One region of the Mesorhizobium sp. B2-9-1 genome, then DNA from elsewhere that is predicted to be linked to it. Evidence: predicted binding sites of a transcription regulator. Region 1 holds the regulator's gene; the other holds the start of a gene.
The links. Region 1 encodes LexA, which represses DNA repair genes until DNA is damaged. Its sites were predicted from a motif close to TGTTCNNNNTGTGTTCNG; they were not measured.
Positions count from the first base shown of each region.

Region 2: FJW05_RS22550 (ATP-dependent helicase) is a predicted target of LexA. The motif match lies at 13,916-13,933, and genes of this name have one in related genera.

Region 1 is NZ_VFTP01000001.1:741,437-757,008, forward strand. Features, by position in the region: gene FJW05_RS03675 (phosphatidate cytidylyltransferase) at 1-231, shown strand, start outside; gene rseP (RIP metalloprotease RseP) at 336-1,478, shown strand; gene bamA (outer membrane protein assembly factor BamA) at 1,697-4,066, shown strand; gene lpxD (UDP-3-O-(3-hydroxymyristoyl)glucosamine N-acyltransferase) at 4,145-5,200, shown strand; gene fabZ (3-hydroxyacyl-ACP dehydratase FabZ) at 5,193-5,654, shown strand; gene lpxA (acyl-ACP--UDP-N-acetylglucosamine O-acyltransferase) at 5,670-6,506, shown strand; gene lpxI (UDP-2,3-diacylglucosamine diphosphatase LpxI) at 6,493-7,410, shown strand; gene lpxB (lipid-A-disaccharide synthase) at 7,400-8,581, shown strand; gene gltA (citrate synthase) at 8,648-9,976, opposite strand; gene gltX (glutamate--tRNA ligase) at 10,155-11,579, opposite strand; gene FJW05_RS03725 (ComEC/Rec2 family competence protein) at 11,682-14,147, shown strand; gene lexA (transcriptional repressor LexA) at 14,183-14,917, opposite strand; gene kynU (kynureninase) at 15,351-15,572, shown strand, end outside.
Region 2 is NZ_VFTP01000016.1:80,490-96,061, forward strand. Features, by position in the region: gene FJW05_RS22470 (ABC transporter substrate-binding protein) at 1-445, opposite strand, end outside; gene dapB (4-hydroxy-tetrahydrodipicolinate reductase) at 664-1,440, opposite strand; partial or broken gene speB (agmatinase) at 1,502-2,320, opposite strand; gene FJW05_RS22485 (molybdopterin oxidoreductase family protein) at 2,459-4,612, opposite strand; gene FJW05_RS22490 (ABC-F family ATP-binding cassette domain-containing protein) at 4,816-6,693, opposite strand; gene FJW05_RS22495 (hypothetical protein) at 6,830-7,066, shown strand; gene FJW05_RS22500 (lysozyme inhibitor LprI family protein) at 7,271-7,996, shown strand; gene FJW05_RS22505 (hypothetical protein) at 8,287-8,487, shown strand; gene FJW05_RS22510 (hypothetical protein) at 8,583-8,900, opposite strand; gene FJW05_RS22515 (MucR family transcriptional regulator) at 8,904-9,353, opposite strand; gene FJW05_RS22520 (hypothetical protein) at 9,710-9,931, opposite strand; gene FJW05_RS22525 (DMT family transporter) at 9,912-11,030, opposite strand; gene FJW05_RS22535 (hypothetical protein) at 11,030-11,857, opposite strand; gene FJW05_RS22540 (LysR substrate-binding domain-containing protein) at 11,970-12,938, shown strand; gene FJW05_RS22545 (hypothetical protein) at 13,332-13,514, opposite strand; gene FJW05_RS27515 (hypothetical protein) at 13,648-13,815, shown strand; gene FJW05_RS22550 (ATP-dependent helicase) at 13,959-15,572, shown strand, end outside.

The DNA of each region.
Region 1 (15,572 bases):
CAGCTTGGCCTTGTGGCGCTTGCTCTGTCGATCGTTTCGCAAGCCGGCGATCTGTTCGAATCATGGGTCAAGCGCCGGCACGGCGCCAAGGATTCGAGCAACCTCATTCCCGGCCATGGCGGTGTCATGGACAGGGTGGACGGGCTTGTCGCGGCCGCGTTCGCACTGTACGTCATGGGTTGGATCGCGGCGGGCGCCGAGCATCCGGCACTGGGGCTGTTTCCGAACTGAACGACGCGGCAGCAAGGCGAAAAAGGGGCGTGGGCCGCGGATTCGCCCGGATTGATGCCACAGTCGCGGTGGAATGTCGCTCGCGGGCGAATTGAGGGCATGACTTGAACGACATCTTTCACGCGGTTTTCAGCACACAAGGCTTCGTCCTTGGCACGCTCGTGCCGTTTCTGTTTGTGCTGACCGTCGTCGTGTTCGTCCACGAGATGGGTCATTATCTGATCGGCCGCTGGTGCGGCATCGGCGTGAAGGCTTTTTCCATCGGCTTCGGCCCCGAGCTCTTCGGTTTTTACGACCGCCGCGGCACGCGCTGGAAGCTTTGCGCCATTCCGCTTGGCGGCTACGTCAAATTCGTCGGCGACATGAATGCGACGTCGAGCCAGCCGAGCACGGAAGAGATCGAATCGCTCACAGAGGCTGAGCGCGAGGTCGCCTTCCACACACAACCGATCTGGAAGCGCGCCGCTACCGTCGTTGCCGGGCCGCTGTTCAATTTCCTGCTGACGATCGCCGTGTTTGCGGTGCTGTTTTCCCTCTATGGCCGTCCGGTCCTGGAGCCGATGGTGGCCGAGGTCACCGCGGGCAGCCCGGCGGAAAAAGCCGGAATCCAGCCAGGCGACCGATTCGTCAAAGTCGACGGCAGCAAGGTGGAGACTTTCGCAGACGTGCAGCGGCTGGTTTCAGGCCGGGCTGGCGACGCCATCACCTTCACCATGCTGCGCGACGGCAAGGAAATCGAGGTTACGGCCGCGCCGGAGCCCATGGAGCAGCAGGATGCGCTGGGCAACAAGGTCAAGGTCGCGGTCATCGGCGTCGTCAACAATGCCGAGCTCGGTCAGCCGCGCCTGATCTCCTACACGCCGGCCGGCGCCGTGGTGGCGGCGGTCGAGGAAACCGGGCACGTGATCGAGCGCACCGGCCAATTCCTGCAGCGCTTTGCGCTTGGACGCGAGGACAAATGCCAGTTGGGCGGTCCGATCAAGATCGCGAAGATGTCGGGCCAGGCAGCCAAGCTCGGCTTCGAGTGGCTGGTGCAGCTTGTTGCATTTCTGTCAGTCGGAATAGGATTTCTCAATCTCCTGCCGATTCCCCCCCTCGACGGCGGCCACCTGTTGTTCTACGGCGTGGAGGCCGTCATAAGGCGGCCCGTTTCGGAGCGAACGATGGAGATGGCCTACCGGACCGGGTTGTTCCTGGTGCTCGGCTTCATGGGCTTCGTGTTTTGGAACGATCTGTTTGGATGCTGAAATCATGAAGAAATTTGGCTTCAGCGCCGGTCATATTGAGATGCCGTTTACCATGCGTGGGGATATGCGTGACGCGAAAGCCACGCGGTACGGTTAAGTAAATACAAATTAACCGGGAGCCTTGCGTGTAGGGAAAATCCGGTTAATACGGTAAGGGAAAATACCGCACGTCCGGTTTTCTCGCCGTGGGGACTACGAGAAAAAGGTACAAAAGCCCGATGAAGGCAGCATCCAAGTTTCTGAGCGCCGCTTCCGCGGCGGCTTTGTCCGCCGCTCTGGTCGTGCCAGGCGCGCTCGCAGTGCAGTTCGCCGCCACGTCGGTGGCCGAGGCCGCGGTCATCTCGCGTGTCGAGGTCAGCGGCAACCAGCGCGTCGATGCGGAAACCATCCGCAATTACATTTCGATCAAGCCGGGCAAGCCTTTTTCCAGCTCCGATATCGACGACGCCGTCAAGGCGCTGTTCGGCACGGGTCTGTTCTCGGACGTTCAGATCAACCAGGTCGGTTCGAGCCTTGTCGTCAAGGTTTCCGAATACAAGGTCGTCAACCAGGTCCTGTTCCAGGGCAACAAGAAGATCAAGGACAACGCGCTTCAGATGGGTATCCAGCTGAAGCCGCGTGCAACCTTCTCGCAGCAGGCGCTGGACGCCGATGTCGAGGCGATCAAGACGGCCTACAAGCGCATCGGCCGCGACGACGCCGCTGTGACCACGCAGGTCATGGATCTCGGCGACAACCGCGTGAACGTGGTCTTCAACATCAACGAAGGCGGCCGCACCCAGATCGCGGCGATCAACTTCGTCGGCAACCACGCTTATTCCAGCCGCCGCCTGTCGGACGTCATCAACACCAAGCGCTCGTCCTGGCTGTCCTTCGTGCTGCGCGACGACGTCTATGACGAGGACAAGCTGCGTGCCGACCAGGAACTGCTGCGCCGCTTCTACTACAATCACGGCTATGCCGACTTCCAGGTCGTCTCGGCTGTCGGCGAGCTTGACGACGCCACCAACAAATACACGGTCACCATCACCGTGCAGGAAGGCGATCGCTATACGTTCGGCGACGTCAGCGTGGAAAGCACCATTCCTGAAGTCGATTCGAAGTCGCTGGAATCGGCGGTCGAAACCCACAAGGGCGACGTCTACAACGCCAAGGACGTCGAGGATTCGATCGTCGCGTTGACCGAGAAGGTCGCGGGTTCGGGTTATGCCTTCGCTCAGGTGACGCCGCGCGGCGACCGCAATTTCGAGAACCACACCATTTCCGTCGTCTACACCATCGACCAGGGCACCAAGGCCTATGTCGAGCGCATCGAGATCCGCGGCAACGACCGCACGCGCGACTATGTCATCCGTCGCGAATTCGATGTCAGCGAAGGCGATGCCTTCAACCAGGTTCTCATCCAGCGCGCGAAGAAGCGGCTGGAAGCCCTTGATTATTTCCAGTCCGTCGATATCTCGACCGTCCCCGGCTCGGCGCCGGACCAGGTCGTGCTGGTGGTCACCGTGGTCGAGAAGTCGACCGGCGAGTTTTCGGTCGGTGCCGGTTATTCGACCGGCGGCGACACGCCTGGCCCGTCCGTCGAAGGATCGATCACGGAGCGCAACTTCCTCGGTCGCGGCCAGTACATCAAGCTGTCGGCCGGCGGCGGCAGGCATTCGCGCGACTATGCTATTTCGTTCACCGAGCCTTACTTCCTCGGCCGGCGTATCGCGGCGGGCTTCGACATTTACAAGTCGACTAGAGAATATAACAATCACTACGACAGCGACACGACTGGCGCGACCATCCGTTTCGGGTTGCCAATCACCGATAATATTTCAACGCAGCTGGCGTATAATATCTCGCAAGAGAAATATAAGGTCGATAGCAGCTGTAACCCCACCGACGTGGACCCCGATGGCACATGCAACATTTCGCCTGCTATCTTGGAAGGCGTAGAGCAAAGTCCTTGGATCAAGTCGTCAGTTAGTCTTGGGCTGGTGTACAACACCATCGACGACATGAAGAACCCACATGAGGGACTCTACATTACTGGCACGACAGAGGTTGCTGGTCTCGGTGGTGACGCCAAGTGGGTGAAGCTAACCGGGCGAGCCAGTGTTTACCAGACTTTGTCGGAGCAACTCGACCTGGTTGGCCTGGTTTCCGGTGGCGCTGGCTATATCGCTGGCTATGGAAACGATGGCCTGCGCATCTTCGATCAATTCCAAAGCAATGATCGTATGATCCGCGGTTTTGAATATGGCGGTATCGGCCCTGTGGACTCCAACACAGGGGACCACCTCGGCGGCACGACCTATTTTAATGCGTCGGCTGAAGCTCAGTTCCCGCTGCCGGTCATCCCTGAAAGTTTTGGCTTGCGAGGCGCCGTATTTGCCGACGCGGCGACGCTGTATGGTAGCGCAATCGATACTGCAGGTGTCACCCAATCCTCGACGGACATGAAACTCCGTGCTTCGGTCGGTGTCGGCCTGATGTGGGCCTCGCCGTTCGGTCCGATCCGCATCGACTACGCGATCCCGGTCAAGAAAGAGTCGACTGACAACGTTCAGGAATTCAACTTCGGTATCGCGACCCGCTTCTAATTTCGTGGTTGCGATGGTTCCGGGCCGGATGACGGCCCGGAGTGGACCGATCCAACCCAGCTGGATATTACTTCTGGAATGACCGATCCGGTGTTCTTCGCGCCTTCACGCCGGTACACGGCTGGCGAGGTCGCGAATCTGACCGGCGCCAGCCTGTTCGATTCCGATCAGGCCGAAATTGCCATCGAGGCGCTGGCTCCCGCCAACGAGGGTGGCAACGGCGCGCTCGTCTTTGTCGACGGCAAGCGCAATTTCGCCTTGATGCCGTCGCTCAGGGCGGCCGCGGTGCTATGCCCCGCCGATTTTGCCAGCAAGGCGCCGCCGGGCATCGCAGTGCTCATGCATCCGCGCCCGCAGCAAGCTTTCGCGATGGTCGGGCGCCTGTTGTTTCCGCAGGCTGCGACCCCGGGGCCATTGACCGGAGAGACCGGCATATCGCCCCACGCGTTTATCGATCCATCCGCGCATATCGAGGACGGGGCGATCGTAGAGGCGGGCGCCGTGATCGGTCCCGGCGTATCCATCGGCAGCGGCACGGTCGTTGCGCCCCACGCTGTTGTCGGCCGTTCCTGCCAGATCGGCCGCGACGGCTTCATCGGCCCCGGCGTCAGCATTCAATATGCGCTGATCGGCAACCGCGTCATCATCCATGGCGGCGCCAGGATCGGCCAGGACGGTTTCGGCTTCGTTGGCGGCGCCAAAGGGCCTGAACGCGTGCCGCAGATCGGCCGCGTCATCATCCAGGACGATGTCGAGGTGGGCTCCAATTCGACCGTCGACCGCGGCGCCATGTCCGACACCGTCATCGGCCAAGGCACCAAGATCGACAATCTGGTGCAGATCGCCCACAATGTTCGCATCGGCCGCAATTGCATTATAGCCGGGCTTTCGGGTATCTCCGGTTCCGTCGTCGTCGGTGACAACGTCACCATGGGCGGCGGTGTCGGCCTTGCCGATCATCTGACCATCGGGCCAGGAGCCAAGCTTGCTGCGAGAAGTGGATTCATGAACAACGTGCCGGCAGGCGAGGTCTGGGGAGGTTATCCGGCGCAACCCATGGCGGAAGCCATGCGTGAGATAGCAATGCTGCGCAGGATGGCCAGGACGCGCAAGCAAGGCGACGGAAATGGCTGATACAGTGGCAACATCACTCGATGCGCTCGACATCATGGGGCTTATGAAGCTCCTGCCGCATCGCTATCCGTTCCTGCTGATCGATCGCATCGTCGACATAGACGGCGACGAGTCCGCTGTCGGCATCAAGAACGTGACCATCAACGAGCCGCATTTCCAGGGCCATTTTCCCCAGCAGCCAGTCATGCCCGGCGTGCTCATCATCGAGGCGATGGCCCAGACCGCGGGCGCGATCTGCATTCGCAGCCTCAACACCGAGAAGCCGTCGCTGGTTTATTTCATGACCATCGACAACGCGAAATTCCGCAAGCCGGTCGTTCCGGGCGATCAGCTCAGGATCCACGTCAAAAAGATCAAGAAACGCGGCAACCTGCTGAAATTCGCCTGCGAGGCGATGGTCGACGGCGCAAAAGCCGCCGAAGCCGAGGTTTCGGCCATGATGGTTACCGGCTGACGGTTCGAAATGCTCATGAAAGTCGCGACATCCATCCATCCTTCCTCGGTCGTCGAAGAAGGAGCCAGGCTCGGAGAAGGCGTCCGTATCGGACCCTTCTGCCATGTCAGCGCCGATTCGATCATCGGCGACCGCGTCGAACTGGTAAGCCATGTGTCGGTGATGGGCGCCACGACCATCGGGGCCGGGACAAAGGTCTATCCGATGGCGACGCTCGGCGCGCCGCCGCAAAACACCAAGCACAAGGGCGGTCGCACCACTCTGGTCATCGGAGCGAACTGCACCATTCGTGAAGGCGTCACAATGCATGTCGGCACCGACACCAGCCGTGGCGAGACGACTGTCGGCGACAACGGCAACTTCCTAGCCTACGCCCACATCGCCCACGATTGCGTCGTCGGCAAGAACGCCACCTTCGCCAATGGCGCGACGCTGGGCGGACATTGCGAGATCGGCGACAACGTCTATATCGGCGGCCTGACCGCCGTTCATCAATTTGTGCGCCTCGGCGACAATGTGTTCATCGGCGGCTGCTCGGCGGTCGTTGGCGACGTCATTCCTTATGCCATCGCCGCCGGCAACCGGGCCAAGCTGCGTGGCCTGAACATCATAGGCCTCAAGCGCTCCGGCTTGCCGCGTTCCGAAATCTACCTGCTGCGCAAGGCTTATAGGACGATCTTCGATCGTTCCCGCACCGTCGGCGAGAATGTTGAGCTCGCCAAGGCCGAGTTCGCCGGGTCGCCAACGGCCATGAAGATCATCGATTTCATCACAAGTCGCGGCAAACGGCACTTTGCCGTCCCATCGCTCAAGGGCGACGGCGACGACGACAGCGGCGATGACGAGGGCTGAGCCGGCCAAGGCAGGGCTCGTACTCGCGCCGGGCTCCAGGGTCGGCATCATCGCCGGTGGGGGCAGCCTGCCCGTCGAAGTTGCCGATGGCTTGGTCAAGCAAGGTTTTGTGCCCTTCGTGATCATCGCCGAGGGTGAGGTCGACCGCGAGGCGGATTTTTCCGCCTACGAGCGGCAGACGCTGGCACTGGAAGATATCGGCCTGCTGCTTCCCTTGTTGAAGCGCAATGGGATCACGCATCTCGTTCTTGCCGGCGAAATCAAGCGCAGGCCGCGTTTGAGCAAGGTTCGACCGACACTTGGCTTGCTGGCCATAATACCTTCCGTGATCAGAGCGCTGAGACGTGGCGACGACGGCTTGCTGAAGGTGTTGACCCGAGGCCTTGAAGATCGGGGCATTGCGGTGGTCGGCGCGCATGAGGTCGTTCCCGAACTGACCGCCGGCGAAGGCACATTGACGGCGGCTCATCCAAATCAATCGGACTGGCGCGACATCAAAGCCGGGCGCGCCGCCGCCAAAGCCATTGGCGCGCTCGATATCGGCCAGGCGGCGATTGCGATCGGAGGTCGAGCCATCGCGCTGGAAGGCATTGAGGGCACTGCCGGCCTGCTCGACAGAACGCGGGAATTGCGCGGCCACGGCAGGCTGGCCGGCAAGGCGCGCGGCGTGCTGGTCAAATGCGCCAAGCCTGGGCAGGAGCTGCGCGCCGACTTGCCCTCCATCGGCCCGCAGACGATCGAAGCCGCACACGCCGCCGGGCTAGCCGGCATTGCGCTGGAAGCCGGCCACTCGCTAATTCTCGAAGGTCCGGAAACGCTGGCGCGCGCCAATGCTCTCGGCCTGTTCATCGTCGGCCTGCCCGCCATGGAGGCGGCCAATGGGGAGCCGGCTAATGGTCGCTGACAAGCCGCTCAAGATCGCGATCGTCGCCGGCGAGGAATCCGGCGATCTGCTCGGCGCCGACATCGTGCGGGCGCTCGAGCGCGCGACGGGCCGCGAGGTGCAGCTCGTCGGCATTGGCGGCCGCCACCTGCAGCAACTGGGGCTGACCCCACTCTTCGACGGCGGCGAGATCGCGCTGATGGGCTTCAGCGCGGTGCTGCGCGACCTGCCGCGGCTGATGCGCCGCATCAGCCAGACGGCGGCGACCATCGCGGCCGAGCGGCCCGATTGCCTGATCACCATCGACAGCCCGGACTTTTCGCTGCGCGTGGCGAAGAAGGTGCGCGCGGCAGCACCCGCCATTCCGATCGTCCATTATGTCTGCCCGAGCGTATGGGCTTGGCGGCCGGGCAGGGCGGCGGCGATGAAGCCCTATGTCGATCACATCCTATGCATCCTGCCGTTCGAGGTGAAGGCGCTCGCTCGTCTTGGCGGACCGCCGGGCACTTATGTCGGCCACCGGTTGACGCAGGATCCGGGCGTGCTTGGCGCCGCCAAGGCGCAGAGCCAGCCGCGCGACCTCTCCGACGACCGCGTCAAGACGGTGCTGGTGCTGCCCGGCTCGCGCCGCGGCGAGGTGCGGCGGCTGATCGAACCCTTCGGCAAGGCGATGTCGGCGCTGCGCCAGCGCGGCCACCGCCTGCGCTTGCTGTTGCCGACGGTGCCGCATGTCGCCGAGCTGGTGAAGGCGTCGGTCGCGAGTTGGGACGACAAGCCGGAAATCATCACCGAGCCGGAGCGCAAATGGCAGGCCTTCGGCAAGGCCGACGCGGCGTTGATCGCGTCTGGAACGGTTTCGCTGGAACTGGCGCTCGCGGGCGTTCCGATGGTTTCCTGCTACAAGCTCGACCCGATCGCGCGCCAGCTTCTGCAGCATATGGTGACGACGTGGTCGGCGCTACTGCCCAATTTGATATCCGACCGCGCGCTGGTGCCGGAATTCTACGATCAATATGTCCGGCCGGAAAACCTGGCGCGGCAGCTGGAAGCCCTGTTTGCCGACACCGGCATGCGCGCCTGGCAAAAGGCGGGCTTTGCCGAGATTGCCCGGCGCATGGCGACCCAGCGGCCCTCGGGCGAGATCGCCGCCGAGGCGGTGATGGGGTGCATAAAGAGAGCGAATAGGGAGTAGCGAATAGGGCTGTGTCGGCTTCGCCCGTTTCCCCTATTCGCTACTCCCTATTCGCTATTCGCTCAATTACCTTTTCGCAATCGGCACGTAATCGCGTTCCGTGGCGCCGGTGTAGAGCTGGCGCGGGCGGCCGATCTTCTGGTGCGGATCCTCGATCATTTCCTTCCACTGCGCGATCCAGCCGACGGTGCGGGCGACCGCGAACAGCACGGTGAACATGGTGGTGGGGAAGCCCAGCGCCTTCAGCGTGATGCCGGAATAGAAGTCGACATTCGGATAGAGCTTCTTTTCGATGAAGTACTCGTCGGTCAGCGCGATCTTTTCCAGCTCCATCGCGATGTCGAGCAGAGGATCGTCCTTGATGCCGAGCTCGCCCAGCACCTCATGCGCGGTCTTCTGCATGATCTTGGCGCGCGGATCGTAGTTTTTGTAGACGCGGTGGCCGAAGCCCATCAGCCGGAACGGGTCGTTCTTGTCCTTGGCGCGGGCGATGAACTCGGGGATGTGGTCGACATGGCCGATCTCGCCCAGCATGTTGAGGGCCGCTTCGTTGGCGCCGCCATGCGCCGGCCCCCACAGACAGGCGATGCCGGCGGCGATGCAGGCGAACGGGTTGGCGCCCGACGAGCCGGCCAGGCGCACGGTCGAGGTCGAGGCGTTCTGCTCGTGGTCGGCGTGCAGGATGAAGATGCGGTCCATGGCGCGCGCCAGCACCGGATTGATCTTGTATTCCTCGCACGGCACGGCAAAGCACATGTGCAGGAAGTTGGCCGCGAAGCCGAGATCGTTCTTCGGGTAAATGAAGGGTTGGCCGATATGGTACTTGTAGGCCATCGCCGCGATCGTCGGCATCTTGGCGATCAGGCGCATCGAGGCGACCATGCGTTGATACGGGTCCGAGATGTCAGTCGAGTCGTGATAGAAGGCCGACAGCGCGCCGACCACGCCGCACATCACCGCCATCGGATGCGCGTCGCGGCGGAAGCCGGTGAAGAAGCGCGACATCTGCTCATGCACCATCGTGTGGCGCGTCACGCGATAATCGAAGTCGTCCTTCTGCGCCTTGGTCGGCAACTCGCCGTAGAGCAGCAAATAGCAGACCTCGAGGAAGTCGCCATGCTCGGCGAGCTGATCGATCGGGAAGCCGCGATGCAGCAGGATGCCGGCATCGCCGTCGATGAAGGTGATCCCCGATTCGCAGCTCGCGGTCGAGGTGAAGCCGGGATCGTAAGTGAAGGCGCCGGTGGTGCTGTAGAGCGAACCGATATCGATGACGTCCGGCCCGACCGTCCCGCTTCGCACCTTCAATTCGTGCGTCTTGCCGGCGAGCTCGAGCCTGGCGGCCGACTCGCGCGTTTTGCTGCCCGGTTCCGGTTTTGTCGCAGCTTCGCTCATTCTCAACTCCTTTTGTTCCTCATGCCGGCAAGGCAATTCCTGCAAACGACACGTCGAAGTCACCGGAATGCGCGAACTCGCCACCGCATTTTAGGAGGTGCGTGCCAGATTGGGCCAAGCCCAATGTTGCACTGCGAAACACACCTTTCAATGCCAATCTTCTTGGGCCAGCTCGCTCCTAATCGATTTGATCTCCGATGCGCGCCAGGCTTTCCTGGCGGCCCAGCACGGCAAGGACGTCGAACACGCCGGGCGAGGTGCTGCGGCCGGTCAGCGCGGCCCTCAGGGGCTGCGCCACGGCGCCCAGCTTGTGCCCGCCGGCCTGCGCGAAGTCGCGGATCGAAGCCTCGGCCGAGGCGGCGTTCCAGTCGCCCTGAACAGAAGACAATGCGCCATGCGCGCCGCGCAGAATCGCGCGCGCATCCGCGTTGAGCAAGCCCGCCGCCTTCTCGTCCAGCGGCAACGGCCGCTCGACGAACAGGAACGCCGCGCCGTCGACCAGTTCGACAAGAGTTTTTGCTCGCTCCTTGAGGCCGGGCATGGCGGCAAGCAGTTGCGCCGTGCGCCTGTCATCGAGCTTTGCCGCGAGCGCCGGGCCGCCTTCGAGATAAGGCAAGGTGGCGACGAAGATGTCGAACAGCGCCCGGTCGTCCATCTTGCGCATATGGACGCCGTTCAGCGCCTCGAGCTTGGCGAAGTCGAAGCGTGCCGCGCCCTTGTTGACGTCGCCGATGTCGAACCAGGCGATCATGTCCTCGATCGACATCACCTCGTCGTCGCCATGGCTCCAGCCGAGCCTGGCCAGATAGTTGAGCAGGGCCTCGGGCAGGTAGCCCATGGCGCGATATGCCTCGACGCCGAGCGCGCCGTGCCGCTTCGACAGTTTGGCGCCGTCGGCGCCGTGGATCAGCGGGATGTGCGACATCGACGGCACCTCCCAGCCCATGGCGTTGTAGATCACCGTCTGGCGCGCGGCATTGGTTAGGTGATCGTCGCCGCGGATGATGTGGGTGACGCCCATGTCGTGATCGTCGACGACGACGGCATGCATGTAGGTCGGGACGCCATCGGAGCGCAGGATGATGAAGTCGTCGAGATCCTTGTTGGGGAAGCGCACCTCGCCCTGCACGCGGTCGTTGACGATCGTCACGCCCTCGGTCGGCGCCTTGATGCGGATCGCGCCCTTGACGCCTGCCGGCGCTTCGGATGGGCCGCGGTCGCGCCAATGGCCGTTGTAACGCGGCGGCAGGCCCTTGGCACGTGCGGCCTCGCGCATCGCCTCCAGCTCCGCCGGCGTCTCGTAGCTGTAATAGGCCTTGCCCATGCGCACGAGTTGCTCCGCCACCTCGCGGTGACGCGGCGCACGCTCGAACTGCGAGACGGCGTCGCCATCCCAGGAGAGGCCAAGCCAGGTCAGCCCGTCGAGAATGGCAGCCGTGGCGGCTTCGGTGGAGCGCTCGCGATCGGTGTCCTCGATGCGCAGCAGCATCGTGCCGCCGGTGTGCCTGGCATAGAGCCAGTTGAACAGCGCCGTGCGCGCCCCGCCGATATGCAGATAGCCTGTAGGCGAGGGGGCAAAACGGGTAACGACCTTGTCGGACATGGAACTCTCGAGGAAGCGCTGAAAAATGCATGTTTCGCGCAGACTTCCACGCGACCGGCGTTCATGTAGCATAGGCGGTCTGGGGCGCAAGGGGCAGACCCGATGGCTGGACGTGGCCGGGGCGCGGAGGAGGGCGAGGGAACGACAGCGGGCGTCAGCGAACGCCTGATGTTTGCTCATGCCGTGCCCGAAGAGGGAACGCCGGTTTCGCTTCGGGCGCCGCGTCCGCCAGCTGAGCTTCTGCCGCCTGGCGGCGGCACGTTACCGCCAGCATCGCCGACAGCCAATGTCGGCCGGATCCGCAGACAGCTTGGCCGCGTTTCGCTTCCTGCTCTGCGCCGAAGCGTTGCGGTCGCCGCCACCACCGAGCTCGACCGTGGCGTCGGCTTTCTGCTGGTGCCGGTGTTCCTGGCAGCCGGCGTGATCTGTTACTTCTCGCTGAGCGCCGAGCCGGACCTCTACAGGCCGCTTGCGGCAGTCGCCCTGATGGCGGTCTGCGCGGCGGTCTCGCGTTCCCGGCACAGAACGCACCTTGCCTTCATGGCGGTGTTTTTCTGCGCCTTGGGCTTTCTCGCGGCCAAGGTGGAGACCTGGCGGATGGCGACCCCAGTGCTGGGTTCCGAAATCCAGACACGGCTGACGGGCCGCCTCGTCACCGCCGAGGCGATGGCCAACGGCCGTGTCCGGCTCACCATAGATCTCATATCCACGGAGCATCCGAAGCTGCGCTACGCGCCGGACCGCATCAGGCTGTCGGCGCGCAGGATCCCTTCCGGCATGACGGCCGGGTCGATGCTGACCGGCTATGCCAAGCTGCTGCCGCCGACAGGTCCGGTTCGGCCGGACAGCTACGACTATTCCTTCGACAGCTATTTTGCCGGCATCGGCGCCAGTGGCTTTTTCCTGGGCGATCCGAAACTTGTCGCGTCGACCCAGACAGTTCCAACGGAGGTGCCTTTCGGCGCGCGCGTGGCATCGGCCATAGAAAACGCTCGCGAGGGGATTGCCGACCACATCAGGAGCAGCATCGGTGGTTCCGAGGGTGAGATCGCAGCGGCGCTGATCGTCGGCGTTCGTGCCGGCATTCCGGACGAAATCAACGAGTCGATGCGACGGACCGGCATCTACCACATCATTTCGATCTCCGGCCTGCATATGGCGCTGGTTGCCGGCACGATCATGGTGCTTTTGCGCGGCGCTTTCGCGCTGTTTCCGGATTTCTCGTCGCGGCGGCCGGTGAAGAAATACGCCGCCGGGATCGCACTCATCTCGATCGCCGCCTACCTCATCATCTCCGGCATCGTGGTGGCGGCCGAGCGAAGCTTCATCATGCTGGCCGTGATGCTCGCCGCCGTGCTCTTCGACCGCGCGGCGCTGACAATGCGCAACCTGGCGATCTCTGCCATCGCCGTCATCCTGGTCTCGCCGCATGAAGTGGTCGGCCCGAGCTTCCAGATGTCCTTCGCCGCCACCGCCGCCCTGGTCGGCGCCTATGCCGGCTTTGCCGATTATCGCGCCGGCAAAACGACCGCGCCGCCGGCAAAGCGTTCATTCCTCGGGTTCCTGTCGCGAAAACTGGTGGTTGGCGTGGGCGGCGCCGCCGTGACGTCGCTCATCGCGGGCAGCGCGACATTGCTGTTTGCGATCTGGCACTTCCAGCGGGTGTCGCCGCTCAGCCTGCTTGCCAATCTGGCGGTCATGCCGATCGTCTCGCTGATCGTCATGCCGTTCGCCGTGCTGAGCGCGCTGGCCATGCCCTTCGGCTTCGACGGTCCGCTCCTCTATGTGATGGGCAAGGGGCTGACGGCGATGATCGCCATCTCGGCATGGATTTCCGAGCGCTCGCCTGTCGATGCCGTCGGGCTGATCTCGATCCAGTCGGTGCTGCTGGCGACGGTCGCGCTGGTCATCGCGACCATGGCCACCACCTGGCTGAGGCTTGCCGCCGTACCCTTCGCGCTCGCCGCGCTGCTGGCCATTCCGCACGTCCGCACACCGGATGTGCTCATTTCCGAGGACGCGCATCTGGTGGCGATGCCGATCGGCGGCGGCGAGCTTGCCGTCAATCGCGAACGCTCCAACGAGTTCACTACCGACAACTGGAAACGGGCGCTGAAAGCCGAGGATATCGTGCCGCCGGAAAGGTTCGCCAAAGATACGCTGGACATTGCCGATCCCGTCGACCTGCCACCCGGCTCGCCCTTCTATTGCACCGGCGATCTCTGCATCGGCCGGCATCCTTCCGGCGCGATCGTCGCGCTCGCCGAGACCCGCGACGCCGCCCGGCCGGCCTGCGGTTTCGCCGACCTCATCGTCATCAACGACGCCACGGCCTATAACCCATGCCGCGATCCGCGTGTGCTCGTCGTCACCAAGCGGCAGCTGGCGCGCGACGGCAGCGCCGCCGTCTTCTTCGATCCGCAATCGGCAACCGCGCGGCCAACCGTCCGCTACGCGGTCGTAGAACCATACCGACCCTGGCACGAGCAGCGGAAATACACGCGCGAGGCGAGGGGACTGGCGCCCTATAAGCAGCCGGAAAAACCAGCCGCCGCACCGGCCCAATAGATTGTCGTCCGGGCGAAGACGGCGAGCAGTTCTGCTCAATAGCGGCGAATAAGTCCCACGAGCTTGCCCTGAACCTTGACCCGGTCCGGTCCAAAGATCCGGGTCTCATAGGCCGGGTTGGCGGCTTCGAGCGCGATCGAGGCACCCTTGCGGCGGAAACGCTTCAAGGTTGCCTCCTCATCGTCGACGAGCGCCACCACGATCTCGCCCGGGCTTGCCGTGTTGGCATTGCGGATGATGACGGTATCGCCGTCGAAGATCCCGGCCTCGATCATCGAGTCGCCCTTGACCTCCAACGCATAATGCTCGCCGCCCATGATCATGTCCGGCGGCACCGAGATCGAATGCGTCTGGTGCTGGATGGCGTCAATCGGCACGCCGGCGGCGATGCGGCCCATCACCGGAATGGATACGGCCGCCGCGGCCTCGTCGTCATTGCTTGGCGTCGGGGTGCGCGATGGCGTCGCCGGCTTGACCTGGCGATTGAGATTGCCTTGGCCGCCCTGGATGACGCTCGGCGAAAACTTCTTCGCGGCATTAAGGCCTGGCGCGATCGAGTCGGGCAGGCGCAGCACTTCCAGCGCGCGCGCCCGGTTTGGCAGCCGGCGAATGAAGCCGCGTTCTTCCAGCGCCGTGATCAGCCGGTGGATGCCGGACTTGGAGGCAAGGTCGAGCGCCTCCTTCATCTCATCGAATGATGGAGGAATCCCGCTCTCCTTCAGGCGTTCATGGATGAACATCAGGAGTTCATGTTGTTTGCGCGTCAGCATCGGCGGCCCCCACGGGTTCTGAAACCAGAATCAGAAAAACAAACCCAGAACAAACACTATCTGTTCCAGTTGTGTTCCGCAACCGTTTAAAGTTTAGTGAATTTGTTAAGGCGGCCGAAACGATGTCGCATCCGGTGATGCCTTGGCCGTCCCGGCTGGGGTAGGGGCGTTGATTCCGCTCGGATTTGGAGCCTCCTTAAGCTGAATCAAGAGCCGACACCATCACGAAGCCGTGGATGGGATCACGTCGGTTTCTGCGCAAGCGTGCCGCACCGTGAACGAAACGGACCCAAAATGCCAACCTTAGCAATGGTTCCGATCCAGGGTCTTCGCCGTCTATGGACCAGCTAACATAGGACCAAAGGTTCTTGCCCTGTCGCCGACGGTGGTGAGACAACCCCCTTGGCCAGATCGAAATGGAGGCGGCAGCACAATGAGGGGAATTCCTGATTTCGCCGAAGTCGAGGCGATGGATGCCGCGGATCCGCTGCGCGCCATGCGCGATCGCTTCGTCTTGCCGGAAGGCGTCATATACCTCGACGGCAATTCGCTGGGCGCTGCTTCGATCGACGCCTTCAACGAGATCGAGACTGCCGCGAGGCAGGAATGGGCGCGGGATCTCATCCGCGCCTGGAACACCGCCGACTGGTTCGAT
Region 2 (15,572 bases), on a different contig from region 1:
GCGTGTAGTCGCCCGGCTTCAGGCCGCTGCGAACCGCGAGATACTGGGTCAGGAAATCAGTCGAAGAGCCGAGGCCGGTGACGCCCAGCGTCGCGCCCTTGAAATCGGCCGGCGACTTGATCTCGGGATGCTTGGCCGAGACCAGTTCGACCTCGCCCGGCGCCTGGCTGAACTGCACGATCGACTGGATGTATTTGCCCTTCGACTGCAGGTCGACGGTGTGATCGTAGAAGCCGACGACGCCTTGCACGGCGCCGGCCAGCAACTCATTCTCGGCCTCGACGCCCGCGCGGGAGTTCACCAACTCCACGTCCAGCCCCTCATCCTTGAAGTAGCCGAGTTGCTGGGTGAGCACGGCCGGCAGATAGATCTGCTTTTCCATGCCGCCGACGATGATGGTGATCTTATCGGCTGCCGATGCCGTCGATGCGCCAGCGCCAACCATGGCAAGCGTCAGCGCCACTGAACGCAGGGCGCGTTTAGAGATGAAACGGGTCACTAGTCTTCCTCCACTGGGCGGCGCGCCGCGCCGCATTCCTCCTGCCGGCCGCTCCCAGGCCGTTCATGTGGCGACCGCCACAAAACTGTCATGGCATGGCCAAGCTTTCAGCTGGCTTTCAGCCGTATTAGCAGCCATGGAATGGAGTCCGGTGGGGTTTCCGGTCACGAGGCAGTGAAGCCCAGCACATTGCGCATGTCGTATTCGCCGGGCGGCCGTCCAGCGACCCAGAGCGCAGCCGCGATGGCGCCTCGCGCGAACATCGAGCGGTCGCCGGCGGCATGCGAAAGCGTGAGCGTCTCGCCATCAGTGAGGAACCTCACGCTGTGCTCGCCGACGATACTGCCGCCGCGCAGCACGGCAAAGCCGATCTCGCCTATTGGGCGCGAAGCAACCAGGCCATCGCGGGCGCGTCTCGCCACATCGTCCAACACGACGCCACGTCCTCGCGCGGCCGCCCCGCCGAGCATCAGCGCCGTCCCGGACGGCGCATCGACCTTCATGCGATGATGCGCTTCAAAAATTTCGATGTCGCAGTCGTCGGCGGCAAGCGCCCGCGCCGCCTGCTCGGCGAGGCCGGTCAGCATGTTGAGCCCGAGCGAATAGCTGCCGGAGCGGACGATGGCGACCTTCTTCGCGGCGTCGGCAATCGCCGCCAGTTCCGAGGCGCTGAAACCGGTCGAGCCAATGACCAGCGCCGGACCGCCTCGCGCCGCGCAGGCCTTGGCCAGTTCGGCGGAAGCTGTGGGCGTGGTGAAGTCGACGACCACATCGGCAACCGCCAGCGCCTCGTCGCGTTCGACCAGCCCCTCGCCCATGCTGCCCGGCCGATGGAAGCGCGCGACGAGCTGCAGCCGCGGATCGGCCGCGACGGTTTGCGCCATCTGCCGGCCCATCCGGCCGAGCGCGCCGGCGATGGCTATCCTGAGCGGCTGCGGCATGGCGATCCTGTCGAAAACTGAATCGGAACAATCCTCTAGCACGCCGCCTTGGCAAATTGATTCAAATCGCGCCGTTGGTCTTCAGCATCATGCCGGCGATCTCCTTCACCAGCTTGGCGGCGACCAACGCCGTCACGTTGGAAAGGTCCTGGCGCGGATTGTATTCGACGACGTCGGCGGCGACTATTCGTTGGTCTATTGCCTGGATCAGGCCGATCACCTGGCGGGTAGTGAAGCCGCCCGGCTCGCGATGGGAAATGCCGGGAGCGAAGGCCGGATCGAGAGCGTCGATGTCCATTGAGATGTAGACAGGCGTCTTGAGGTCGAGCTGCAAACCTTCCTTGAAATGCCGCATCTCCACCACCTCGACGCCGAAGCGCTTGAACTGGTCGCGATGGTGATCGTTGACGGTGCGCAGGCCGATCTGGATCAGCCGGTCGGCCAGCTTCTCCTCCATGATGCGGGCAAAGGGCGAGGTGTGCGAACGCGGATTGTCGTCATAGGCATGATAGATGTCCGGATGCGCGTCGATATGAACGATCGTCAGGCTCTGATGGCGGCGGCGAACGCCACGCAGCATGGGCCAGGAGATCGCATGATCGCCGCCGAGCGAGATCAACGGGTGACCGGCGTCGAGCGCGCGGTCGACCTCGTTCTCGATCCGCTCCCACGCATCGCCACCTTGCCTGAAATCGATATCGCCATGATCGACGAAGCGGTCCGTCAGATCGAAGCCTGTTTCCGACCATGACGTGTAGGCATCGCTGTGAAGCTCGCGCCGGATCAGCGACGGCGCCTCGGCCGGCCCGCGCAGATAGGACGAATTCTCGTCGTGCGGAACGCCCAGAAGCGAGACCTTGGCCATGACATCCTCCCTCGTTGCCGAGACAAAGGGCCTCTATAGACGCCGGAGCTGGCAGGCGCGACGAGAGGCGCTTGGGCCAGATGGGAAGCTAGAGCATGACCCGAAAAGTGGGAACCGGTTTTCGGAGAAGATCATGCTCCACAAGGAGTTAGATCAGGATGGCAATTCAACGAAACGCCATCCTGATCTATCGCCGAACTCTTCAGCTTTCCGCAGCCACACCTTGTTGTCGTGGACGGCGGCGCCGCCATAGGGCGCCGGAGCATCGGCGCCGGTCAGCACGTTGATGCCTTCGCCGCGCTCATGCGCACTGTTCGGCCAGATGCCTTCGGCGATCACCACGCCGCGCTTCACGCCGTCGAAGAATTTTGCGTGCAGCACCACGTCGCCGCGCCGGTTGCCGACCTCGACGCGGCCGCCATTCTCGATGCCGAGCACCGCGGCGTCTTCGGGATGGAGCAATAATTCGGGCCGGCCTTCCCTGGCCTTCGACACCGGGGTCTCGGCAAAAGTCGAGTTCAAAAAATTGCGCGCCGGCGAAGTCGCCAGCCGGAACGGATGCTCCTCGTCCGCGACCTCGATCAGCTCGACATGATCGGGGAATTCCGGCAGCCGTCCCACCGGGCCGAACAGACCCATGCTTTTCGGCGGCCGGTTGGGCGCCGACTGCCCGGTCCAGTTGGGCCGGAAGTGGAATTTCTTGTCGGCATGGCCGAAGCCGTTGATGAAATGCGCGTCGTCGAAGCCGGGCTGCAGGTCGACCCACTTCTCAGCCGTCAGGCTGTCGAAGCTGCCGAGCCCGCGCTTGCCGAGGATGATGTCGATATGCTCGCGCTCGGTCAGGCCAAAGCCGGGCCTGTCGCCGACGCCGAGCCGCTTGGCGAGCTCCTCATTGACATAGTGGTTGGTTCGCGGCCCTTCCGGCGGCTCGATCAGCTTGGGGCCGAGGGTGATGTGCTGGTTGCCGCCACCCTTGTAGATGTCGTCATGCTCCAGGAACATCGTCGCCGGCAGCACGACGTCGGCGAGCTTGGCCGTGTCGGTCATGAACTGCTCATGCACGCAGGTGAACAGATCCTCGCGCAGAAAACCCTTTCTCACCAGCCGCTGCTCCGGCGCGACATTGGCCGGATTGGTGTTCTGGATCAGCATCGCCGTCACTGGCGGGCCGCCAAAGAGGGCATCGGCGGCACCGGTCAGCACCGGGCCGATGCGCGAATGGTCGAGATAGCGCACCTTCGGGTCGCGCATCGCGGTGCCTTCCAGCACGTCCTGGTTCAGCTGGAAGATGCCGGAGTTGGAGTGGAAGGCGCCGCCGCCCTCATACTGCCAGGCGCCGGTGACGGCGGCGATGCAGGAGACGGCATGCATGTTGACGGCGCCGTTGCGCTGGCGTGCGAAGCCGTAGCCAAGCCGGAAATAGGTCTTCTTGGTTGTGCCGACGAGCCGGGCGAACGCCTCGATCTCGACGACGGATAGCCCGGTAATGGCGGCCGCCCATTCGGGCGTGCGGGCGCGCAGATGCTCTTCCAGCCCGCGCGGATCGTCAGTGTATTTCCCGAGATAGACGTGGTCGGCCAGCCCGTCGCGGAACAGCACATGCATGACCGCGCAGGCGAGCGCGCCGTCGGTGCCGGGCTTCAGCACCAGGCCGAGATCGGCCTGCTTCATCGTGGCGTTGTCGTAGATGTCGATGACGACGATCTTGGCCCCACGCTCCTTGCGCGCCCTGGTCGCATGGGTCATCACGTTGACTTGGGTGACCACGGCGTTGGTGCCCCAGATCACCACGCAGTCGGATTTCGCCATCTCGCGCGGATCGGGCCCGCGCAGCGCGCCCGCTCCCATCATCCAGCCGGTCCAGGCGAGATTGGTGCAGATCGAGCCGAAAAAGCCGGAGTATTTCTTGGCGTGGCGCAGCCGCTGGATGCCGTCGCGCTGCACAAGCCCCATCGTGCCGGCGTAGAAATAAGGCCAGACGGTTTCCGAGCCGCATTTCGCTTCGGCCGCGATGAATTTTTCCGCGACGAGATCGAGCGTGGCCTCCCAGCTCGCTTCCTTCCAGGCGCCCTCGCCCTTGGCGCCGGCGCGCACCAGCGGCTTCAGCAGCCGGTCGGGATGGTGGACGCGGTCGGCATAGCGAGCGACCTTGGCGCAGACGACACCCGCCGTGTAGCTGTTCGCCTTGGCGCCGTGGACGCGGCCGATGCGGTTGTCATCGAGCAGTTCGACTTCGAGGGCGCAGGTGGAGGGGCAATCATGCGGGCAGGCCGAATGGCCGATCCGGAGCTTGGCGTGCTGGTTCATGCGGGGTGTGTAGCGGGTTTTAGGGACGAGGTGTAGGGCCAGATGGGCTCCCCCTTCTCCCCTTGCGGGAGAAGGTGGATCGGCGCGTAGCGCCGAGACGGAAGGGGTGTTCCAGCGGAGTGAGGCGTCGGCTTTCCTTGGAGCACCCCTCATCCGGCCGCTTCGCGGCCACCTTCTCCCACAAGGGGAGAAGGGAAATCGCGCTACTCCGCGATCCCTTCCTCATACTCCGCCGACATCGTCAGCCACTTGTCCTCGTTTTGCGCCAGCGTCTGCGCCAGTTGCGAGCGCTCCTTGGCCAGCTGCGTCGCGGTCGAGGGGTCCTTTTCGTAGACCGCCGGATTGGCAAGCTCGTCCTCGATCAGGTCGATGCGCTTGCGGATGCGGTCCATCAGCGCCTCGGTGGCGCGGATCTCCTTGGCCAAAGGCTCCAGCGCCGCGCGGCGCTGGGCCGCCTCGCGGCGGCGATCGGCCTTGGACGCCTTGTCGGCCTCCTTCTGCTCGCGGCGGTTGGCGGAAACGCCTGTGACCAGCGTCTTATAATCCTCCAGGTCGCCGTCATAGGGATTGACCGCGCCGTCCTTGACCAGCCACAGCCGGTCGGCCGTCGCCTCGAGCAGATGCCGATCGTGCGAGATCAGGATCACGGCGCCCGGAAAGTCGTTCAGCGCATGGATCAGCGATTCACGGCTGTCGATGTCGAGGTGATTGGTGGGCTCGTCGAGGATGAACAGGTTCGGCCCCTCGAAGGCCGACAATCCCATCAACAGCCGCGCCTTCTCGCCGCCGGACAGATCCTTGGCGGCGGTGTTCATCTTCTCGGTGGTAAGCCCAAACTGGGCGACGCGGCCGCGCACCTTCGATTCCGGCGCCTCCGGCATCAGCCTGCGAACATGTTCGTAGGCGTTTTCCTCAGGCCTGAGATCGTCGAGCTGGTGCTGGGCAAAGATCGCCACCTTCAGTCCAGGCGCCACCGTCATCGTGCCGGCCTCCTGCTTCAGCCGGCCGGACAGAAGCTTGGCGAAGGTCGACTTGCCGTTGCCGTTGGCGCCGAGCAGCGCGATGCGGTCATCGGCATCGATGCGTAAGGTCATCTTCTTCAGGATCGGCTCACCGGGCGTATAACCGACACTGACGTTGTTGAGCGCAACGATCGGCGATGCCACCGTCTTGACCGGCTCCGGAAACGAGAATGGCCGCACCGTGTCGTTCACGATCGCAGCGATCGGCTTCATCTTTTCCAGCGCCTTGATGCGCGACTGCGCCTGCCTGGCCTTGGAGGCCTTGGCGCGAAAACGCTCGACGAAGGATTCCATATGCTTGCGGGCGGCTTCCTGCTTGATGCGGCCCTTTTCCTGCTGTTCCTTTTGCTCGGTGTACTGGCGCTCGAACTGGTCGTAGCCGCCGCGCCAGAAGGTCAGCTTCTTCTGGTCGAGGTGGACGATGGAGTTGACGGCGCGATTGAGCAGGTCACGGTCGTGGGAGATCAGCAGAACCGTGTGCGGATATTTCGAGACGTAATTCTCCAGCCAAAGCGTGCCTTCGAGGTCGAGATAGTTAGTCGGCTCGTCGAGCAGCAGAAGGTCAGGCTCGGCAAACAGCACGGCGGCCAAAGCCACGCGCATGCGCCAGCCGCCCGAGAAGGAGGAAGCCGGGCGGCGCTGCGCCGCGTCGTCGAAGCCGAGGCCGGCAAGGATGGTGGCGGCACGGGACTCAGCCGAGTGGGCGTCGATGTCTGCCAGCCGCATGTGGATGTCGGCAATGCGGTGCGCGTCGGTCGCCGTCTTTTCCTCTTCGAGCAGCGCGGTGCGCTCGATATCGGCCTTGAGCACGATGTCGATCAGCGGCTCCTCGGTGCCGGGCGCCTCCTGCGCCACCTGGCCGATGCGGGTGCTTTTCGGCAGGCTGATCGAGCCGGTCTCCGAAGGGAAATCGCCGGTGACCGCCTTGAACAGCGTGGTCTTGCCGGTGCCGTTGCGGCCGACAAGGCCGGCCTTGGTGCCGGCCGGCAAGGTCAATGAAGCATGATCGAGAAGCAGCCGCCCCGCCATGCGCAGCGTAAGGTCGTTGATGATAAGCATGGCCGGCTTTTGCACGGGAGATCGGCGCTTCGCAAGAGCCAGGGCCCGGATGAGACCCGCCGCTCGCTGTCTTTGGCCGTTCAGCAAAATACGCGAAGGACTGGAACCAGTTGCCGGCCGAAGCGTTTGGACGCCCGTGATCCGCTATCTCGCCCTGGCCTTCATCTTCTTCCAGGTCGCCACGACGACCGCGCTGGCGACGCAGGTGGTTCTGTTCGAAGACGAGACCGCTCACATTGCTCTCGCCGCTGAGCCCGCGAGCGGGCCGCAGGGCCAACCAACCTCGCCCCAAGCGGCCAAGATTGCGAACCGGCTAGAGGCGCGGGAGCCGGAACACCTGTTGATACAAATCGATTCCGGAAAAGCATCCTAGGCTTCGCCTATGATTGACGAAGAGGCTGGCGCACACGCCCCTCTATCCTGGCGGAATGTCTCCCCTAGGAAAGATTGTCCGTTCCTCCGCTTTCGCCCGGTCACACTTTGCTTGCCACGTCACAGGTTTGGCGTTGATCGCCGCTGTTATCTCAACCTATGCTGGCGCGAGCGGCGGGTTCGGCTCTAGCAGAGGACAGATCAGATGTCAGCCAAGACCTCGCTCCTTTCGGCCTCGCTGGCGGTCGCGATTTTCGCAGTCGTCGCCGGGCTGACCATGCTTCCCACCAGCCCCGCGGCCCGTGCGGCAACCATCGACTGCGCGGCAGCGAAGACGCAGGCCGACCTTGCGACCTGCACGGCCGCGAATGCCGCTTCGGCGGACGCGGGGCTCAATGCAGTTTATAAGGGGCTGGCGGGACGTCTGGCCCCCGCCGACCTGAAGCGCCTGCGCGACGCGCAGCGCGCCTGGATCGCATTCCGCGACAAGGAATGCGCCTTCCGCACCCAGCCCTATGCCGGTGGCTCGGTTTATGCGACCCTCGTCGAGACCTGCAAGCAGGACTTGACCAAGGCGCGGCTGGCGCAGTTGCAGCACCAGTTGCAATGTCCCGAAGGCGACCTCTCCTGCGTGCCGCAAAGCGGCGCCGCGCCTGCGACGGCTGGCGCCGCGCCCGCGACGGCTGGCACCGCGCCTGCGAAACCCACCCCTGTACAGGCAAGCCGGAACGACACGCGGCCATGCGTGCAATCCGCGGGAAAGGCGAAGTCGGACCAGTATGTCTCGCAATGCGTCCAGGTGTCGCCGGCGACCAATCCGCCCTGCAACGGGCAGAACGCGTGCGGCATGATGATCGACGAGATCAAGCGCGGCTGCGCCATGATCGGCAATGACCACCCGCCCGCCTTTTGTTCCGCCTACAAGAACTAAGCCGCACCCGACGTCGCTCCTGCCTGCCATGGCGATCAACATTCCCGGAGAAAGATCAACCCGTCGCAAGAAGACAACCGCAAGTTTGCCTCGTGCTCAATATTGATGCAGCAAGAGACGATACCACCAAAAAAGGCAGCAAAATCTTCTGACCCAAGCATGATGCTTATCAAAAATTGATTTCAGTTTTTATCGCAAACCTGCGACCTTGCCGATGCGCCGTGAGTCGTGAGTTGGCGCCAACGATAACTTGGTCCAAGAAAACTTGGCTCTGGCATTAGGAGCTCACGATGGGCGCGGCGATCAACGATCCACGCACGTTGCGATATGTCGCGGAAATCACGCGCAAGCTGGCGAAAATGCTCTCGCGCACGCGCTACAACATGCTCGTCTATCTTCTTGAGATGACGGCGGTCGAGGCGGAAAGCCTGGCCAACGAGCAGGACCCCAAGCGGGTCCGGCCGGCGGATCCGCCTCAGGTCCGCGGCTGAGCGCCTGCCGTAAGGCGGTCCAGAGCGTTTTACCGTTTCAAGGAAACGGTAAAACGCTCTATCTCCTTGTTTTGACGCAATTCCGGGCGGAAAGGCTACGGCGAAGTCGCCGAGCCTAACTGCTCACACTTTTCCTGGAATTGCTCAAGGACGGCGAGACATTCCAGCCTGTGCGCCTCGATTGCCGGCGGAGCGTCGCATTCGACGATGGCGCGCTCGAACCGGTCGAGCGCGTCCAGCGCCGCAAGCAGGTCGCCGGACGGCCTGCCCAGCGAAAACAGGATGCGCCGCGCCTTGACGCCATCAGCCGCATCCACTGAGCACTGCGCGGCGATCTCGCGGCGCAACGCGTCAAGTTCGGCCAGACGGTCGCGCCATAGCCATGGCGCGACATCATCCGTTGCGGGCAACATGCCTCAGGCCTTGGCCTTACGCTTGCCCTTGCTCCTGGCCGCGTCGCCGCCGGCCGGCTTGCGGCCGAGGCCGGAGGATTTGGCCAACGCCGAGCGGGTGGCCGAGTAGCTCGGCGCCACCATCGGATAGTCGGCGGGCAGGCCCCATTTCGCACGGTATTCGTCCGGCGTCAGGTTATGATCGGTCGCGAGGTGACGCTTCAACGACTTGAACTTCTTTCCGTCCTCCAGGCACACGATGTGGTCGGGGAAAACCGAGCGCTTCGGGTTGACCGCGGGCGTCTGCGCCACCGCCTCCTTGACAACGCTGCCGGTGGCGAGCCTGCGCACCGACGCGCTGACGCTGGCGATCAGATCGGGCAGGCCGGAGGCAGGGAGCGGATTGTTGCCGACATAGGCCGAGACAATGTCGGCGGTCAGTTCGATTGCAGTCTTGTCGTCGATGTTGGACAATTTTTTCACCTTCTGCTGGCCCTCAAATCGCCAGCTCTTTTTTTAAGACTTTCGTCGGTGTATCGAATTGGACCTGTCCCCCAACGGACCGTCCAGAGTCAGTAAAGCTACCAGACTCAATACCGGGCGATGTTTCTACATGGACTGGAAACGCGCAAGTTAGGAATTCTAATAGCTATAGCGAACGCTTTATAGCACCGGCTGCCCGCCTGGATGCGTAAAAAGGGCTATAGCACTTCAACCTACGGTAGGAGTTGCTGAAAAATCGAAGTTCAGGCCAAGTTCCAGTACGGCAACGGCAACCCGCCCGCCGGATGCTCGACGATGCGCGATTCGGCCACTCCATGGCAAATCGCTCATCCGGCGGCGACACCACGCCTGAGCTCGGCAGGCGGCCTCTCCGCGAGGATCTCCAGCACGCGCTTCCAGCGCGCGCAGCGGCCAAAGTCCTTCTGCTCGATGGCCTTTTCGGCCTTCATGGCCGCATAGAGCGGCGCCTCCGCGCCAAACTCCCTGACCAGCCAGTGCGCCTCCTGCCTGGCGCGGCGTTCGTCCTCGTCAACGGCCATTTTGGACATTGTGCCTGCTCTCCGTACCTTCGATGCCGACAGCAAGGCAGCTGCCAATGACGAGGACGGCGCCGGCAACCGCCGTCATCGACAGGCTTTCGCCCGAGAGCGTCAGCAGAAACGTGGAAGCGATCGGCGTCAGATAGGCGACGACCGCTATCCTGCCGCCATGGTCGAGCTTTGCCGCGCGCGACCAGAAATAATAGCCGAGCCCCATCGGGCCGGCGCCGAGATAGAGGCCGAGCAGAAGATGCGCGCCACTCGGGCGCACGACGCCATCATGCAGGCTCCAGGCAAAGGTGAGCGCGACACCGATCAGCGCCGAAGGCAGGAGCAGCCGCTCGGGCGACACCGCGAGACGGCCGACAGCGAGCGAGTAGAAGGCCATGCAGAGCGCGGAGCCGAAAGCGGCGAGATAGCCGACGAGGCTGCCGCCTTCGAACCATGCCCTGTTGGACCAAAAATGCGCGCGCCCCCCGGAGATCACCAGCGCCACGCCGACGAAACCAAGCGCCGCCGCCAGCCCGAGCAACAGCGGACGGCGCGGCCTGCCAAGCAGGATGACCGCCGCGGCGGTCATCAGCGGCCAAGTATAGGCGACAAGGTTCGCCTCGATGACCGGCGCCGAGGCGAAGCCGATATATTGCAGGACCATGGTGCCAACCAGGCCGACGAAGCCAACGAGATAGGCGAGCGCGGCATTTCCCTTCTCCCCTTGTGGGAGAAGGTGGCCTCGCGTAGCGAGGTCGGATGAGGGGTGTTCCAGGGAACGCCGACGTCTCACTTCGCTGGAACACCCCTCATCCGTCTCGGCGCTGCGCGCCGATCCACCTTCCCCCACAAGGGGGGAAGGAGAAGGGCTCGTCAGCCGGATCAGCGCGAAAACCATCGCCGCGCCGCAAAATTGCAGGAACTGCACCTGCGACACCGGATAGACGGCAAGCAAAGTCTTGCCGACCAGGGCGTTGGTCGCCCACAGCGCCACGGCGCCGAGGGCGAAGGCAAGCGCCGCGCCGAGGGCGCCGGAACGGCTTTGGCTTTCCGGCCCGACCGGCCCGAGGCTCAGCGACACTGAAGGCGGCTGACACTCGACCGGATCGTCGGTCATTACCAAGACTCCCTCGCCCCGCCGGAAACCGCCTCGGGCTGCGGCACGGGATGTTCCTCGGCATGGCGGCGGTAGGCGGGCAGTTGGTTGGTCCAGACATCCTCGGCCAGCTCGTTCACCCAGGCACGGTCATGGTCGTTGTCGGCGGCGAGGTAGAACATGCGGTTGTCGTCGACATAGGGTTTGGCGGCCGAGCGCTGGTTGAGCACCAGCGTGACGCGCTCGCCGAGCTGGATCGGCGCGGTGCGGTGGAGCACGCCGAGGAACTGGCCGAGCGTGGCGTAGTTCATCTTGTGGTCGATGCGCATGATCTTGTTGCGCGGCAGCTCGCGGCCGGATTCGAGAATCGAGCGGCCGGTCTCGGAATCGTCGCAGTAGATTTCCAGATGACCGCCGATGAGAGGATCGCTGATCGACAGCGGAATGAGCTCCGTCACCGGAACACCGTCGCAATGCCATTCGACCGCGCCATCCCTTGGGTTCATGAAGGTGACGGTCGAGCCGACGATCGACAGCGGATAGGGCTCGAGCCTGGTTCCCATCATGTCGGACAGTCTTTCCAGGCGCAGCTTGTCGTGCAAGAGCTCCTTGATCTCCGGAATATAGCGGTCGGCACCAGTGATGAAGGTGAGGTCGAGGTGCTTGTGCACGGCATGGCTGGCCTTCAGCTTCAGGGCGGCTTCCTCGATGGCGGCTAGCAGAGCGGGGTCGTAACCGTGACGATACTGGGCGACGCCGAAGCCCGACACTTTCCAGGAGGTCTCATGACCAATGATCGCCTCGCGGCTCATTGCGCAGCGCAGTTCGGGAATTGTATGGGCGTTCATTCTACTTTCTCCAAGATGGGGGCAACACTTGGTTAGCAGTCATTTAAACGTTTACCCCTGTAAATTTAGGAATGCTGATGGTAGCGTAAGCGCAGCTTAAGGTCGAAACCCCGTGCGACTGCTCAGTCAGGTCAATCTCAATTCGCTGAAAATCGTGGAGAGCGCCGCGAGGCACAGGAATTTCACGCGCGCCGGCGAAGAGCAGTTCATCACCGCTTCCGCCGTCAGCCAGCGCGTCAAGAGCCTGGAGGATCAGCTTCGCTTCAAGATCTTCGAGCGCGGCGGCAATGCCGTGTCGCTGACGCCGGAGGGCGAGACCTATGTAGCGCGCGTGCGCGAGGCGCTGGAGCGGATCGTGGCGGCCAGCATGGAGGCTACCGGCCAGTCGCAGGCGCATGTGCTGCGGATCTGCGTGCTGCCGACCTTTGCCGCGCGCTGGCTGTTTCCCAGGCTGACGGCCTTCCAGCGGCAATATCCCGACATCGAGATGCGGGTGGCGACCTCCTACGCCACGCATGAATTCTCGACCTCGGAATACGATCTCGAAATCCGATATGGCGACGGCAATTTCCCCGGCCTCGCCTCGGAGCTGCTGTTCAAGGAAGACCTGACGCCGGTCTGCAGCCGCACGCTCTTCCACGAAGTGCTGGGCGACAAGCCGCTGTCGAAGGTGACGCCGGAAGACCTGCGCTACTTCACACTGCTGCACTCCGAAACCTGCACGCAAAACTGGCAGTCGTGGCTGGGCTTTGCCGGCGCGAGCTTCGTGCTTGGCGAAACCAGGAGCGTTTATTTCGACAGCTGCATGATGTCCTACGAGGCGGCCAATGCCGGCATGGGCTTTGCCGTCGCCAACCGCGCCTATATGGCAAGCGACATCCACGCCGAACGGCTGGTGGCCCCCTTCGCGGTCCACCACCCCAACACGGCGGGCTGGTATCTCGTCAGCCCGATCAAGGCGCTGGGCGCGCGCAAGGTGCAGTTGTTCAAGCAGTGGATCATGGCCGAAGCGGCGCTGACGCAGCGCCAGCTGGACGTCGAGATCGAGAGCGTGCCAGTGCGGCGCGTGGCGATGGCGTGAAGGTTACGACGCCGAGACGCAAGTCTTCCTAATGGCACTGCACAGGGATCTTGACCGGGTCGGCTCTGTTTGCGTTGGCAGGTGGCATGCGTTGGAGATTGGCCGAAACGCCCATCGCGATCGTCATTCCAGGGCGGAGCAGGAGCGAAGCTCCGTCGCCAAAACGCGACGTCCAAATGCCCGCGAAGGCGGACCTCGGCAGAATTTCAGGATTTTCCGGTGATTTCTTCGGCGCTGCATAGCCGGCTAGCGTGATCGCACCATGACGCGAAGCGGAGACTCAGCTATCTTGTGTTGTGCGCGGGCCTGATTTTCCCGCTTGGCCGGCGCTACCCAGCTTCCTCCCAAGCAGCGCCGGCCTTCTTCGTTTCGGCCCGACGGCCGGCCCTGGCGCTATTGCTTCGGCGGGGTGCCCGGCTGATCGCCGCCGGTGGTCGATTTCGGCACAGGGTTCTTGTCGACCTTAGGGTTCTGGTTGACTTCATCGCCCGGCGCCTTGGTGGGCGGCACGCTGTTGTCGCAGGCGGCGAGCACGAGCCCTGCCGCAAGAGCCAGCAGCACAGGAAGCTTCGTCATGACGACCTCCTCTCGTTCGCTCCTTTGAGGGGCAAACGGGGCGGTGGCGGTTTGGTTGCGTTGACCGGCGGAACCAACCGATCCGAGTCCGGTTGGAATCCCGAGCCAATCGAACGCAACGAGGAAACTGATTATGGTCCGCCTTCTGCTTGCCGGCCTTTTTGCCTACACCGCGTATCGCGTTGCCGTGAGGATCATCGACGAGGTGCCTGGAGACGTCGCGCCGCTGGATATGCCGGGCGACGAGAGGCGCAATTTGCGGCGCCAGTCGGCGGCGATGGGGGTCGAGCCGAAGCGGTAGCGGCTCTTTCGGATGGGAATAGCCCTTCCGGTGAAGCGTGGATGCCTCGCAGCCCTGTCCGGCCGCTTCGCGGCCACCTCTTCCCCCCTCGCGCGGGCCGAGGAAGTTATTGCGAACAAAGCAGAAACGATGCTTGATGGGCGATGAACATCGCCGCTCGTGATTCGTCCTTCGAGGCGCCCGCCTATCTTGGCCGGCTGAACGACGAGCAGCGGCTGGCGGTGATGCATGGCGACGGCAAGGTGGCTGCGCCGCTGCTGGTGATCGCCGGCGCCGGCTCCGGCAAGACCAACACCCTGGCGCATCGCGTCGCCCATCTCATCGTCAAGGGCGCCGATCCGCGCCGCATTCTGTTGATGACCTTCTCGCGCCGCGCGGCGGCCGAGATGGCCAAGCGCGTCGAGCGCATTGCCGGCGAGGTGCTGGGGCGCGACGCGGCAATCATCGCCGACGCGCTGGCCTGGGCCGGCACGTTTCATGGCATCGGCGCGCGACTGCTGCGCGACTATGCCGAGCAGATCGGCCTCGACCCGGCCTTCACCATCCATGACCGCGAGGATTCCGCCGACCTGATGAACCTTGCGCGGCACGAGCTGGGATTCTCCAAGACCGAAAGCCGCTTTCCCACCAAAGGCACCTGCCTGCAGATCTATTCCCGGGCGGTGAATGCGCAGGTGCCGCTCGGTGAGGTGCTGGGCTCCGCCTTCCCATGGTGCGCGGCATGGGCGGACCAGCTGAAGGAGCTGTTCGCGGCCTACGTGGAGGCCAAGCAGACGCAGAACGTTCTCGATTACGACGACCTGCTGCTCTACTGGGCGCAGATGGCGGCCGAGCCGGAGATCGCGGCGCATCTCGGCGGCCGCTTCGATCATGTGCTGGTCGACGAATACCAGGACACCAACCGGCTGCAGGCCTCGATCCTTCTGGCGCTGAAGCCGGACGGCGCCGGGCTGACCGTGGTGGGCGACGACGCGCAGTCGATCTATTCCTTCCGCGCGGCGGAAGTGCGCAACATCCTCGATTTCCCAAAGCAGTTCGCGCAAGCAGCCGCGGTCATCATGCTGGAGCGCAACTACCGCTCGACCGAGACGATCCTGGCCGCCGCCAACACGGTGATCGGCGAGGCCAGCGAGCGCTTCACCAAGAACCTGTGGACCGAGCGCCGGTCGTCGCACAAGCCGCAACTGGTCAGCGTGCGCGACGAGGCCGAGCAGGCCAACTATGTGTGCCAGGCGATTCTGGCCGAGCGCGAGGCCGGCACGGCGCTGAAGGCGCAGGCGGTGCTGTTCCGCACATCGAGCCATAGCGGACCGCTGGAGGTTGAGCTGACGCGCCGCAACATCCCCTTCGTCAAGTTCGGCGGGCTGAAATTCCTCGATGCCGCGCATGTCAAGGACATGCTGGCGATGCTGCGCTTTGCCGAGAACCCGCGCGACCGCGTCGCCGGTTTTCGCGTGCTGCAGCTTATGCCGGGCATCGGCCCGTCCGCCGCCTCGCAGATCGTCGACGCCATGGCGACGTCGCTGGACGAGACGCTGGGCCTCGCCCGGTTCCGGCCGCCGCAGCGCGCCGCCCAGGACTGGCCGGTCTTCCTCGACATCTATGGCGGCTTACGCGCCGGCGCCAAATGGCCGGCCGATCTCGAGCGGATCAGGCTGTGGTACGAGCCGCATCTGGAGCGCATCCATGAGGACGCGATCACGCGCCGGGCCGACCTCCTCCAGCTTGAGCAGATCGCATCGACCTATCCGTCGCGC